2 regions of the Salinicoccus sp. Marseille-QA3875 genome follow, and region 1 is predicted to be linked to the other one. Evidence: riboswitches for the same ligand, from Rfam matches in the RefSeq annotation. Region 1 holds a riboswitch; the other holds the start of a gene.
What was found. A riboswitch is a leader RNA that binds a small molecule or an ion and turns the genes downstream of it on or off. The one in region 1 is predicted to bind thiamine pyrophosphate.

Region 1 (5,785 bases):
TCGCTTCACTGATGGTTTCCATCATCTCTCCATACGACGGCGAAAGCACCTCGTCCGCCATTTCCACTTCATACTTGACTCCAACGATTTTGAACGGTTCTTTTTCCACAATACGGTATTTCATTTCGACTCCTCCTTGAATAGTGAGTTGAAAGGACATTTTAGGATATGTTTTTAAACTCTGTTCATTATCTCTTACTGCCGATGGCGTCACTCCGTGAAAACTCTGAAATGCCCGCGCGAACGCATCCGGTGACTGATAGCCGTATTTTACCGCTGCATCAATCACTTTGATATCCGACTTTTTCAATTCCGCCGCTGCAACAGTCAGACGCCGCCTTCTGATGTAATCAGAAATTGTGATGCCGGACAAAAGTGAAAACAGCCTTTTGAAATGATATTCGGAACTGTAGGCCCTCTTTGCCACTTCTTTTAAATCAATCCGATTTTCAAGATTATCTTCGATATAATCCAGCGCCTGATTGAATCCTCTTAACATATCCATTCAATTACCTCCACTCACTAACAAGTCTATCAACCGGTGTTTCCCGCCACCCGACAATTTCTGCCCGTTTCAATCGGGTAAAATAAATTCATTCCCGCTCGGACATCCACGTTTCAAATGTGTATGACATCTCCCAAAATGCCAGTTCGTATTCTTTCGCGATCACAAACTGATCAATGATCTTTTCCTTTTCATCCTCACTTGCTTTCGCTGCCAACTCATCAACCAGGTCGATCATTTCCTGAGTCGACTCCTGGAACCAGTCGCTCGCGTACATCCGGATCCAGTTGCGGTAGATTTCCTCATAAGGTTTCGCCTCTTTATATTTCATGCCGATATCCGCATACAGCCAGTAACACGGCAGAATCGCAGCGATGATCTGCACGAGACTGCCGGACAAGGAAACTCTGTACAAATGGGACGTATAGGCATAAGCCGTCGGTGCCGGTTTGAAGTTTGCAATGTCCTCGTCGGTAATATTTAAAATTTCAGCATGTTCTTTATGTACAGTCAGTTCCGCTTCAGCAGTATTTTTCGCCTTCCCGGCCAGGCTCGCAGATACATGAAAATCATCCGCATGCGCCGCTGCGAATGCATGGACTTTCCCGTAATGTTTCAAATAATAAATATCCTGCAAAATATAATTCTTGAATGTTTCGAGCGGCAGGTCACCTTCAACAATACCTTTAACGAAAGGATGATTCAGACTCTTATCCCAGCTGTCTTTCGTCCTTTCCCTCAACTGTTCTGAAAAACGCATAAAAAATTCCTCCTGTTAGTCGTTCCGACTGGAGGAGGAGGGATTGATGCTTTTATATATTGATTCGATCTTTATTCAATAATAAATTTATCCACTTCCCTCCGCTGGTATTAACCAGTTCAGGTTCAAAGGGTACTTCTCAAGCCTTTAAGACTGCCCCCAGTTGGAACGTATTTGGTTTATATGACCAACATACACGAGTTGCGGATATTTCTCAATACATCACTATTTGGTAAATAGATGAATCGTCGCCTTCAATCATATTGGATCTGATTGCATATAGTGCACCTCTAAACTCTTTCTGATTGTTAAATCTCACACCCATGATGGTTAATTGAGGTTTATTTACGTCCAGTTTCATTGAACCCGCCTCCATGTTTTCGACTGCGGAAATAGTTGATCTTGACAGGCTTTATTTTGAAATTTGAATCAGACAATCCGTTAATTCTAATAATTTCAATACTTATTTTCTAGTATAAAAAGTTGCTCTTCCTTTACCATGGCGCTCAATCTCGTTATCTTCAACAAGTTGTTTCAGCGCGTTTTCAATTGATGCCCTGCTGATACTCGGGACCAGATCCATGATTTCACTCTTAGTAAATTTCCCTAAATTTTGATTTATTGCTTGAATGACTAATTCCTTGGAAGGTAATTTATCATCCATTAAATCAACTCTCTCTTCAAAATCACGGTAAGCAGAAAGTATTATTCCTAAAATATATTTAATGAATGGAAAAGGATTATTCTCTTCCTCATGCCATTTGTGATTACTTTGTTCCAATACCTCATAATAACTTTCCTTGGTCTTTTCTATTTTGCTTTCAATACTGATATACTTTCCAACAACATAACCTTCTCTATATAACAATAGAGCTGTTAATAATCTCGACATCCGTCCATTACCATCGTTGAACGGGTGAACACATAAGAAGTCAAGGATAAAAATTGGAATCAACACAAGTGGATCAATTACATCGTCCTCGAGTGTCTGATTATAGCTTTCGCATATATTATCAATTGCAATAGGTGTTTCATAAGAATCAAGCGGTGTAAAAATCACACTTTGTCTTCCATCCGATCCGGTTTTGGTGATGATATTTTGTGTTGCTTTATATCTTCCGCCAAATGATTTCGCAGAATACTGATATAAATCTCGATGTAACTGTAAAATATACGTTGATTGGATAGGTATAAACTCAAAGCTTCCATGAATGGTATTTAACACATCCCGGTAACCCAGGATTTCTTCTTCATCCCCGTTTCTTGGAATTGTTTTATCCTGGTATAGATCACGTAGTCTCGAGTCGGTGGTCACAATTCCTTCAATTTCATTAGAAGCTTCTGTGCTGCGAATCTTCGCTATTTCAACTAACTTATCCAGAACAGCAGGTTTTTGTTTTAAATATAATTCTTGTCTGCCTTTGTACTCGTGTATTTGTGAAACCAATCCGAGAATCTCGCTATCCCAATGATAATATTTCAAATTATAGTAATTGAAAGCTCTCATTCGCTTAACCTCCTTTTTAATCGCCTAATTATATCATTTTTTAGGCGTATTTAAAATAGATTAGGCGTATTATCACCTAAAATTAATCTTTCTTAGGTGATTTTTGTGTCAAAGGTGGCTAAGTTAATTATAAAACCCACTTTCCCAACTCATTTGTCGTTGAACAAAAAATGGATCACGGGGCCAGGGATGATAAAAGTATTGAATAGATATTGAATCTGACATGAAAAAACAAAGGTTTATTTTAGTTAGACAACTTCTTCTCCAACAGCGTCACCGCTTCTATATGATTCGTCTGCGGGAACAGGTCCACCGGCGTTACCGGGCTGACTGAATAGCCGCCCTGTTCGCTCAGGATTTTCAAGTCTCTCTGCAGCGTGCTCGGGTTGCATGAAATATAAACTATCTTTTCCGGCGCGACTTCTACCAGACTGTCGAGAAAGTCTTCGTGGCACCCTTTTCTCGGCGGGTCGACGAATACCAGGTCCGGTTTTACACCTTCTGCAACCAGCTGTTTCATGACCACCTCCGATTTTCCGAGATGATATTCTGCATTATCAATGCCGTTCAGCTTCGCGTTTTCTCTCGCGTCTTCGACGGCAGAATCCACGACTTCGATACCGATGATTCTACCGACATGTTCTGCCGCGACCTGACCGATGGTGCCGATGCCGCAATACGTATCGATGATTGTTTCATCGCCTTTCAAGTCCGCAACTTTCAACGCTTCCGTATACAGTTTTTCCGTCTGTTCATGGTTCACCTGATAAAATGACCGTGCACGGATCTTGAACTTTTTGCCAAGCAGTTCGTCGGTAATATACTCTGCACCGTGCAGCACTTTCGTCTCACTGCCGTAAATTACATTCGTCTTATCAATGTTGATATTCTGCACGACACTCGTAATCGCCGGGAATTTCTCAACCAGTATCCTTATAATATCGCCAAATGGATTTTTATGACCATTGGTAATAAAGCCCACCTGGACTTCAGAATCATCATGGTTCGAGCGGATGATCAGATGACGCAGCAGCCCTTTATGCTTATGCTCGTCATAGATGGATATGTTGAACGTTTTAAGCAGCTCACGGACTTCATTCATAATGTCGTTATGAATGTCCTTTTGAATCATGCAGTGTTTAATATCAATGATGTCGTGACTTCTCGGTCTGTACAGCCCGAGCTTCAGTTCACCATCCACTTTCTGCACAGGAATCTGCGATTTGTTGCGGTAATAGCTTGGTGCTTCCATGCCTATAGTTTCATGCACATCCACACCGAGCTTCGCCTGGCGGTTGATGTTCGCTTCAACAGTGCCTTTTTTGAATGCCTGCTGTTCACTGTAACTGAGCGGCTGGATCTGGCAGCCGCCGCACTCGTAGTAATATACACACGGCGGGACTATGCGCTCGTTCGCCGGTTCGATAAGTTTGGTCATCTTACCGTACCCGAATTTTTTATTCGCTTTGATCACTTTGAATTCTATTTCTTCATCTTTCAGTACATCCTGGACAAAGATCGGGTAGCCGTCGATCTTTACCACACCGAGTCCCTGGTGAGTATAATCCAGAACTGTACTTGTATAATATTCATTTTTAACAGGTAGTGTCATTTATATCCCTCTTACATTTCAATTTCGTACCAGCTGTAACCATCATCTATCGTTCGGATATGCCTGATCGGTTCGTCTTTAATATAGTTTTGTGCCTTTGTCGCGGAAATAAAGTAATATTTGCCGGCAGGTATGACCGTTATCGGATTTTTCAGTTCAAACTCTGGTCCGTTTTTCATGTAATCGATGACGAGGTCACGTATCGATTGATCTGATTCATGCAGTATCTCCTGGTCTCTGAGAAACGGTGTATACGCCACGCGGTAGTTGTGTGCCGGGACGATGAACTCATCTTGCAGGCTGATTTCTTCATCTTTATAAGTAATCGAAACGATTCTTTCAGAATCGCTGATCTTTTTGGCAGAACTTGAATATCTCGGCGGCTGTGAAATATCAATCGTATATTCAAGATCGATGAACACATCAAAGTTATATCCCGGGAAGCCCTGACGTGAGCGGTTCGGGAACAGTATGTTTTCATCCTTATCCGATGTAAACTGTGAAGCACTCCACTCGAGCCATTCCTTCAGTATATCGCCGGTCACTTTAATGATCATAAAGTTGTTCTGATGCTTATAAATGTCAATGGCATCGCTCAAAGTGAATGTGCCGGCATCTATGACCGTAAAGTCATCCGCCCCGTCCCGTCCGGATTTGACTGCCGAGGAAAACGCCAGCACCGGCAGGTCCGGCAGTTCAATATCGTCCTTGATTTTAAATGTATAATTCTTAGCCGCTTCAGCAACGGCCTGCACGGAGTAGGACGGTGCCACCCTTGAAAAATATGAGTGCCACGGGGTTTTTATCTCACCGAATGCTGTACTCAGGAAATTAAGCACCTTATTATGCTGTCCTTCATATTGTAATAAGTATTCCGGTGCCAGCTCAATTGTTTCAGCATCAATCAGCTGCGCTTTGGAGTCCGTAATCCGGAGGCCGTCTGTCATATCGATTTCAAAAGTCAGCTTCCCGAGATGGCTCGCCTGTACACCCGGCTGCACCATCGGTACACCGTTCACTGTGCCTTTGACGATATCCAATGTACTGACATCTATCTCATATCCGTCGTGCGGAAACAGCTCGTGTGTGTGACCGAAGACGATGCCGTCAATATCTTTTAAAAACGTCATCAGAAATGCCTGGTTTTCACCGAAACGCTCCATATCCTCTTTCGCCCGGCTCATGCCCGAATGGGACAATAAAATAACGAGGTCGGCACCATTTTCTTTCAGCACCTGCACTTCAGCATCAATCGATTCTTTCATCGAAGACACTTCCACATTGCCTTCCAGATTATATTTATCCCACTTCATGATCTGAGTCGGGACGGCACTGACAAAACCGACGGTCAGCTTACCATGAGGCGTATCAAAAGACATCATTGCATGTTTCCTTATTTTA
Region 2 (5,785 bases), 690 kb from region 1:
ATATATGAGTCTTTCCTATGCGTTTTATCATTTATTATCATCCAGGTGTGAGTGATACATATCGACTCTGGCCTGCTGCTCTTTCGGCGGCGGTGATGTCATCAGGCTTACTACGATGACGAGGATGAGTGAAACGGGTGCCGCGATGATCGGTTCGGCATTGGTCGGCAGTGCCTGGCTTGAAACAAGTATGACGAACAGAATCGCACCGCCCAGCATGCCGGTGAATGCACCGATCTTGTTGGCGCGTCTCCACCAGATACCTAGGACGAACGGGAAACCGAACGCAGATAACAGGAAGCCGCCGACCCATCCGACCATGACGGCGATGATGCCCGGCGGATTGATGGCGATCACGATGCCGATGATGACTGCCACGAACATCGTAATCAGACCGAGCAGGGTGACGAAGCGCTCGCTCGCTTTCGGATTGATATGCTGTTTATAAATATCATGTGCAATGCCTGCTGAAATCGCAAGCAGCATCGCGTCCGCCGATGACATGATCGCAGCGAGCAGTCCGGCGAGCATGACGCCGCCGAGAATCGGCGGCAGATATTCTTCGACGACGGAGACGAAAATCATATCTGTATTATCGAGCGTTTCAACTATGCCGAGTGTGACACCGGCAATCGTGACGAAAAAACCGCCCAGAAACAGGATGATATAGATGAATGTGCCCCACATGGAAGAGCGGCGTGCCGTTCTTGCATCACGTGAAGCGAAGTTACGCATGACGACCGACGGCGAGATGATGCCGAACCATATGAATGCGATGAACAGTCCGAAGTATGACATCCAAGGCTGTGTGACGTCACCAAATGCCGGATCGGCAGCGAGTGCACTGTCGAGCATATTGCCGATGCTCCCGAAGTCCACCCAGATGACGGCGGCGAGTATGACCGTACCAAAAAGCATGATCATCCCCTGGAACAGGTCGGTATATGTAATCGCCCACATACCGCCGAGTGCTGCATAAATTGTAAAGCCGAGCCCGAGTACGATGGTTGCTGTGGCATAATCGATGCCGAGCACGTAGGAACCGATCAGACCTGCTGCAGTGAGCTGCGGCACCATATAGAAAGTCATGGCGACCACGACGATGATTGCAGCAAGTACCTGGACGGATGTGCCGAATCTCTGGTGGAAGAAGTCCGGCATGCTCTTTGCACCGGAACGTCTGACCTGCCCCGAGATCAGGAACATCGCAAGCGGCAGTGCGGCAAGCACACCGAATGCGTAGGTGAAATAATACGGGAGCCCCATCGTCACGCCGGAGCCGACCGCACCCATCAACGAACTGGAACTGGCGATGGCAGCAAAGATTGCGAACGCCCCGACAAATGTATTGATGCTCTGGCCCGCTGTGAAATAGTCACTTTCACTCTGCCTGGCCCTTCGGTAGAAATAAATACCGATGACAGTCATTAATAATAAATACAGTAATAGAATGATTCCTTCAGTGATCTGCATACATCATACCCCTTTCTGTTTCTGGCTGTGCTAATCTTTTTCGATTCTTTCAATCCACACGACATAGGCAACCGTCAAAATAAACCAGATGAACAATCCGAAGAACATCAGCCATGCAACGAGTGAAATTCCCGCGACGTAGATATCCACCGGCCACCAGCCGAATACGAACGCCGAGTAGATGATGATGATTAAAGTCGCAAACAAACCCGGATCTTTGAACTTTGATCTTTGAGCCATATGCTACACCCCTTTTAGAATATTTCATTTATTCGGTCAATTGTTGATGTTTATTATATATAATTGCGGTAACGGTTTCAACACGAAGTCATCACTTTTTGACATACGGTTCCATCATGATATAATTGATGCCACAAACGAATATTAATGCATAGGGGAGCCATACTGTGGCTGAGAAGGATGTATCCTGACCCTTGGACCTGATCTGGATAATACCAGCGGAGGGAATGTGTGACGGCTATGCCATGGATGTATGGTCCACCCTCACAAGTCTTGACGCCTCCGGATAAGGAAGGTGTTTTTTTATGCCGTTTTTGAGAGGAGTGCTTTTATTATGAATAAAATTCTATTTCCCGTCGTATTCGTACTGCTGCTTGCAGCGTGCGGGGGCGGTGGTGCGGAGGAATCCGCTGATATGGATGAACTGACGGATGTCACGTTTGTGCTGGACTGGACGCCGAACACGAATCATACAGGTGTCTATGCCGCACAGGCGGAAGGCTATTACGAGGAACACGGATTGGATGTGGAAATCGTCCTGCCGGGTGAAGCGGGCGCGGAACAGACGGTCGCGACAGGCAATGGTGATTTCGGCATCAGTGCACAGGAGAATGTGACGCAGGCGCGTCTGCAGGATGTGTCGATCGTGTCACTCGCTGCAATCATCCAGGATAATACGTCATATCTGGCTTCACCTGAAGAATACGGATTGGAAACGCCGTCGGATCTTGAAGGTCACACATATGGCGGCTATGGTTCACCGATCGAAGAGGAGACGATTCACTCGATCATGCAGGCGGATGGTGCAGATTTCAGTGAAGTCGAAATCCTCAACGTCGGGGAGGCGGATTTCTTTGCTACTGTGCAGCGTGATGTCGACTTTGCATGGATCTATTACGGATGGACGGGGATTGAAGCTGAGCTCAGGGATATGCCGCTCAATACAATCGACTTCACCGAGTATTCGGATGCATTGAATTTTTATACACCTGTAATGATTACGAATGAGAATATGATTGAAAGCGATCCGGAAACGGTTGAAGCCTTTATGAGTGCGACGACGGAAGGCTACCAGCTGGCGATGGAAAATCCGGAACAGGCGGCGTCTCACCTGATTGATGCCGAACCGGATCTCGACGAAGCGCTTGTGATGGCGAGCCAGGAGTGGCTGGCGGATGTCTATCAGAGTGACGCGCCTTACTGGGGGTATCAGGACCGGGAGGTCTGGCAGAATTATTCGGACTGGATGTATGAAAGCGATCTGATCGAGTCTGAGCTGGATGTCGATGCTGCATTCACAAATGACTTTCTGCCGGATGAATCGGAGGAATAAACGATGAAACGACTTTTATCATGGAGCGTACTCTCACCGCTCCTCGCCATTTTCGCCATACTTGTCATCTGGCAGCTGGCTGTCGGCATCTTTGAGATCGAGGCGTGGATGCTGCCAAGCCCGGTTCAGATCATACAGGAAGGCATCGAGATCTATCCACGCATCATCGACCACAGCATCTCGACGATACTGATAGCGCTCGGCGGGTTTACCATCGGTGTATCGGTCGGACTCGTTCTGGCGGTTGCACTGCATCTGGTGCCGCAGGCGAGGCAAAGCATCTACCCGCTTATGGTGCTCTCGCAAAATGTGCCGATTATTGCGCTTGCCCCGCTTCTTGTGCTGTGGTTCGGCTTCGGGGCACTGCCGAAGATACTGATCATCACGCTCGTCGTCTTCTTTCCGATCGCCGTCTCCCTGATTGACGGTTTTCGGCAGACGAATCCCGAACTGCTCAATTATATGCGGATGATCGGCGCCGGCCGCCGGCAGATTTTCTTCAAGCTGGAATGGCCGAGTGCCCTGCCGTATTTCTTTTCAGGTCTTAAGATTTCTGCCACATACAGTGTGATGGGTGCGGTCATTGCCGAGTGGCTCGGTGCCCAGCAGGGTCTCGGGGTCTTCATGACGGTCGCATCTTCCGCGTTCCGGACGGATCAGGTATTCGTATCGATTTTTGTCATCATGCTGATCAGTCTGGTGTTGTTCGGTTTTATTCTGCTGCTCGAGAAATGGCTGACTCCATGGAATCAGGACAAGAAAGGAAGTGGAACGGATGACTGACAAACTGCGTATTGAAAATCTGTCTCATACATTCAAAGGGCAGTCGGACATCGACGTGCTCGATAACCTTTCGCTGAGTGTCGCTGACGGGGAGTTCGTCACGCTGCTCGGCCCTTCCGGCAGCGGAAAGAGCACCATCTTCAATCTCGTCGGCGGACTGATCGATGCGGAGAATGGTGATATCTTTATTGATGGTAAGCGTGCCAACGGCACACGGGGCAACATCAGCTATCTGCCCCAGCAGGATTCCCTGCTGCCGTGGCGGACGATCGAGGATAATGTCGTTTTGGTCCAGGAGGTAAACGGCGCCGTCGACCGGGAGGCTGCTCGCAGACTGCTGGAACGGGCCGGGCTCGGTGGTTATGAATCCGCCTACCCTGATACACTGTCCGGCGGTATGCGCCAGCGCGTCGCCTTCATCCGCTCGCTCCTCAGCCCGCAGCGTCTCATGCTGCTGGATGAGCCGTTCGGTGCACTCGATGAACTGACACGGCTCGACATGCAGGACTGGCTGCTCAAAATGTGGGAAACCGACCGCCGTTCGGTGCTGTTCATCACCCACAGCATAGAGGAGGCGCTCTACATGTCCGACCGTATACTGATTTTGTCCAATAAACCAGCCCGCATCATCAAGGAAATCGACGTGCCGTTCGAACGGCCGCGTGATCCCGGCATTACGCTGGATGATACGTTTGCCAAGCTTAAAAGGGAAATCTACCTGTTGTTGAAAGAAGGGGTTCAGAATGATTGATGCACAAATGACGAAACTCATCCGAAACCAGGCGTCTCAGATGGAGCAGGAGGGCAGGCTGTCAGAGACGGTGCTGCAGTACATCTATGATCAGGGACTGTTCAAATTGTTTGTGCCGGACGCGTTGGGCGGCAATATGCAGCCGCTGCCGGAGGCATTGAAAATATTCGAGGAAGCGGCACATGTGGACGGCAGCTTCGGCTGGCTCGTGCAGATCGGTTCAGGCGCCGGATTCTTTGCGACGACGATGGCGCCGGAAGCGGTCAGAAAATATTTCACCGCCCGAGATTTCTACATTGCCGGCAGCGACCGCCCGACGGGTGTGGCCAGAAAGACTGATGGCGGCTATATTGTGAACGGCACATGGGCATTTGCGAGCGGGGCCGGCCATGCCAGCCTGTTCACTGCAACATGCCGGATAGAATCCGATGACGCGGAGGATGAGAAACTGTATGCTTTTGCTTTTACACCCGATCAAGTCGAAATTGAAGAGGATTGGAACGCCTTCGGCATGAAAGCGACCAGCAGCCATACCATCCATGTGGAGGGTGCTTTCGTACCTGCGGCATATCGTTTTGACGTGACCGGCCCGCATTTCCATTTCGATCATCCGGTCTACCATTATCCGTTTGTGCCATTCGCCGCAGCGAATATCGCTTCCACTGCCATCGGTGTCGCAAAACATTTCTTTGAAGCGGCGCGCGAACATGTCGAGTCTAAAAAAGCAGCCTGGAAAAAAGAAGGTTCGAACCGGTATGACCATGTGAATAAAATCCTGGAAGAAAATGAAGCACGATTTCAGAAGGAGCGCCGGAAATTCTATCAGGCAGTCGAAAAATCATGGGATGCCCACCTTACCGGTGGATCTCTTGATGACAAGGACATGGAGATAATCTCCACCCGGAGCAAAATCGTCGCTGACGCTGCAGTGAGCGGAGTCCAGAAACTTTACCGTTACCTAGGAATGGATATTGTCACAGAAAGTCATCCTCTGAACCGCATCTACCGTGACCTTATGACCGCATCACAGCACGGTCTGCTTGTGGATTCGGAAGGTGAATTAAGATCCGATAGAAGTTGACCGCCACAAAAAGTGCTCTGAAACATTAATGTTTCAGAGCACTTTCCTTTGCATCTCCCCCATCATTTCGTACTTTCCGCTTCTTCCACTCTCTCTTCATGTCTGCAGCAGCGGTACTATGAGA

Region 2: it holds a riboswitch for thiamine pyrophosphate, as region 1 does, so the genes downstream of both, ACY8DT_RS05975 (ABC transporter substrate-binding protein) here and tenA (thiaminase II) in region 1, are expected to answer to the same signal.

Annotation. Positions count from the first base shown of each region.
Region 1 covers NZ_CM143103.1:464,499-470,283, forward strand. Annotated here, with positions in the region: gene ACY8DT_RS02485 (AraC family transcriptional regulator) at 1-505, opposite strand, end outside; gene tenA (thiaminase II) at 594-1,265, opposite strand; TPP riboswitch at 1,345-1,436, opposite strand; gene ACY8DT_RS02495 (hypothetical protein) at 1,480-1,626, opposite strand; gene ACY8DT_RS02500 (Fic family protein) at 1,729-2,772, opposite strand; gene rlmD (23S rRNA (uracil(1939)-C(5))-methyltransferase RlmD) at 3,017-4,384, opposite strand; gene ACY8DT_RS02510 (5'-nucleotidase C-terminal domain-containing protein) at 4,396-5,785, opposite strand, start outside.
Region 2 covers NZ_CM143103.1:1,156,628-1,162,412, reverse strand. Annotated here, with positions in the region: gene ACY8DT_RS05990 (hypothetical protein) at 1-31, opposite strand, end outside; gene ACY8DT_RS05985 (sodium:solute symporter family protein) at 28-1,473, opposite strand; gene ACY8DT_RS05980 (hypothetical protein) at 1,504-1,713, opposite strand; TPP riboswitch at 1,857-1,957, shown strand; gene ACY8DT_RS05975 (ABC transporter substrate-binding protein) at 2,048-3,046, shown strand; gene ACY8DT_RS05970 (ABC transporter permease) at 3,050-3,829, shown strand; gene ACY8DT_RS05965 (ABC transporter ATP-binding protein) at 3,822-4,580, shown strand; gene ACY8DT_RS05960 (acyl-CoA dehydrogenase family protein) at 4,573-5,661, shown strand.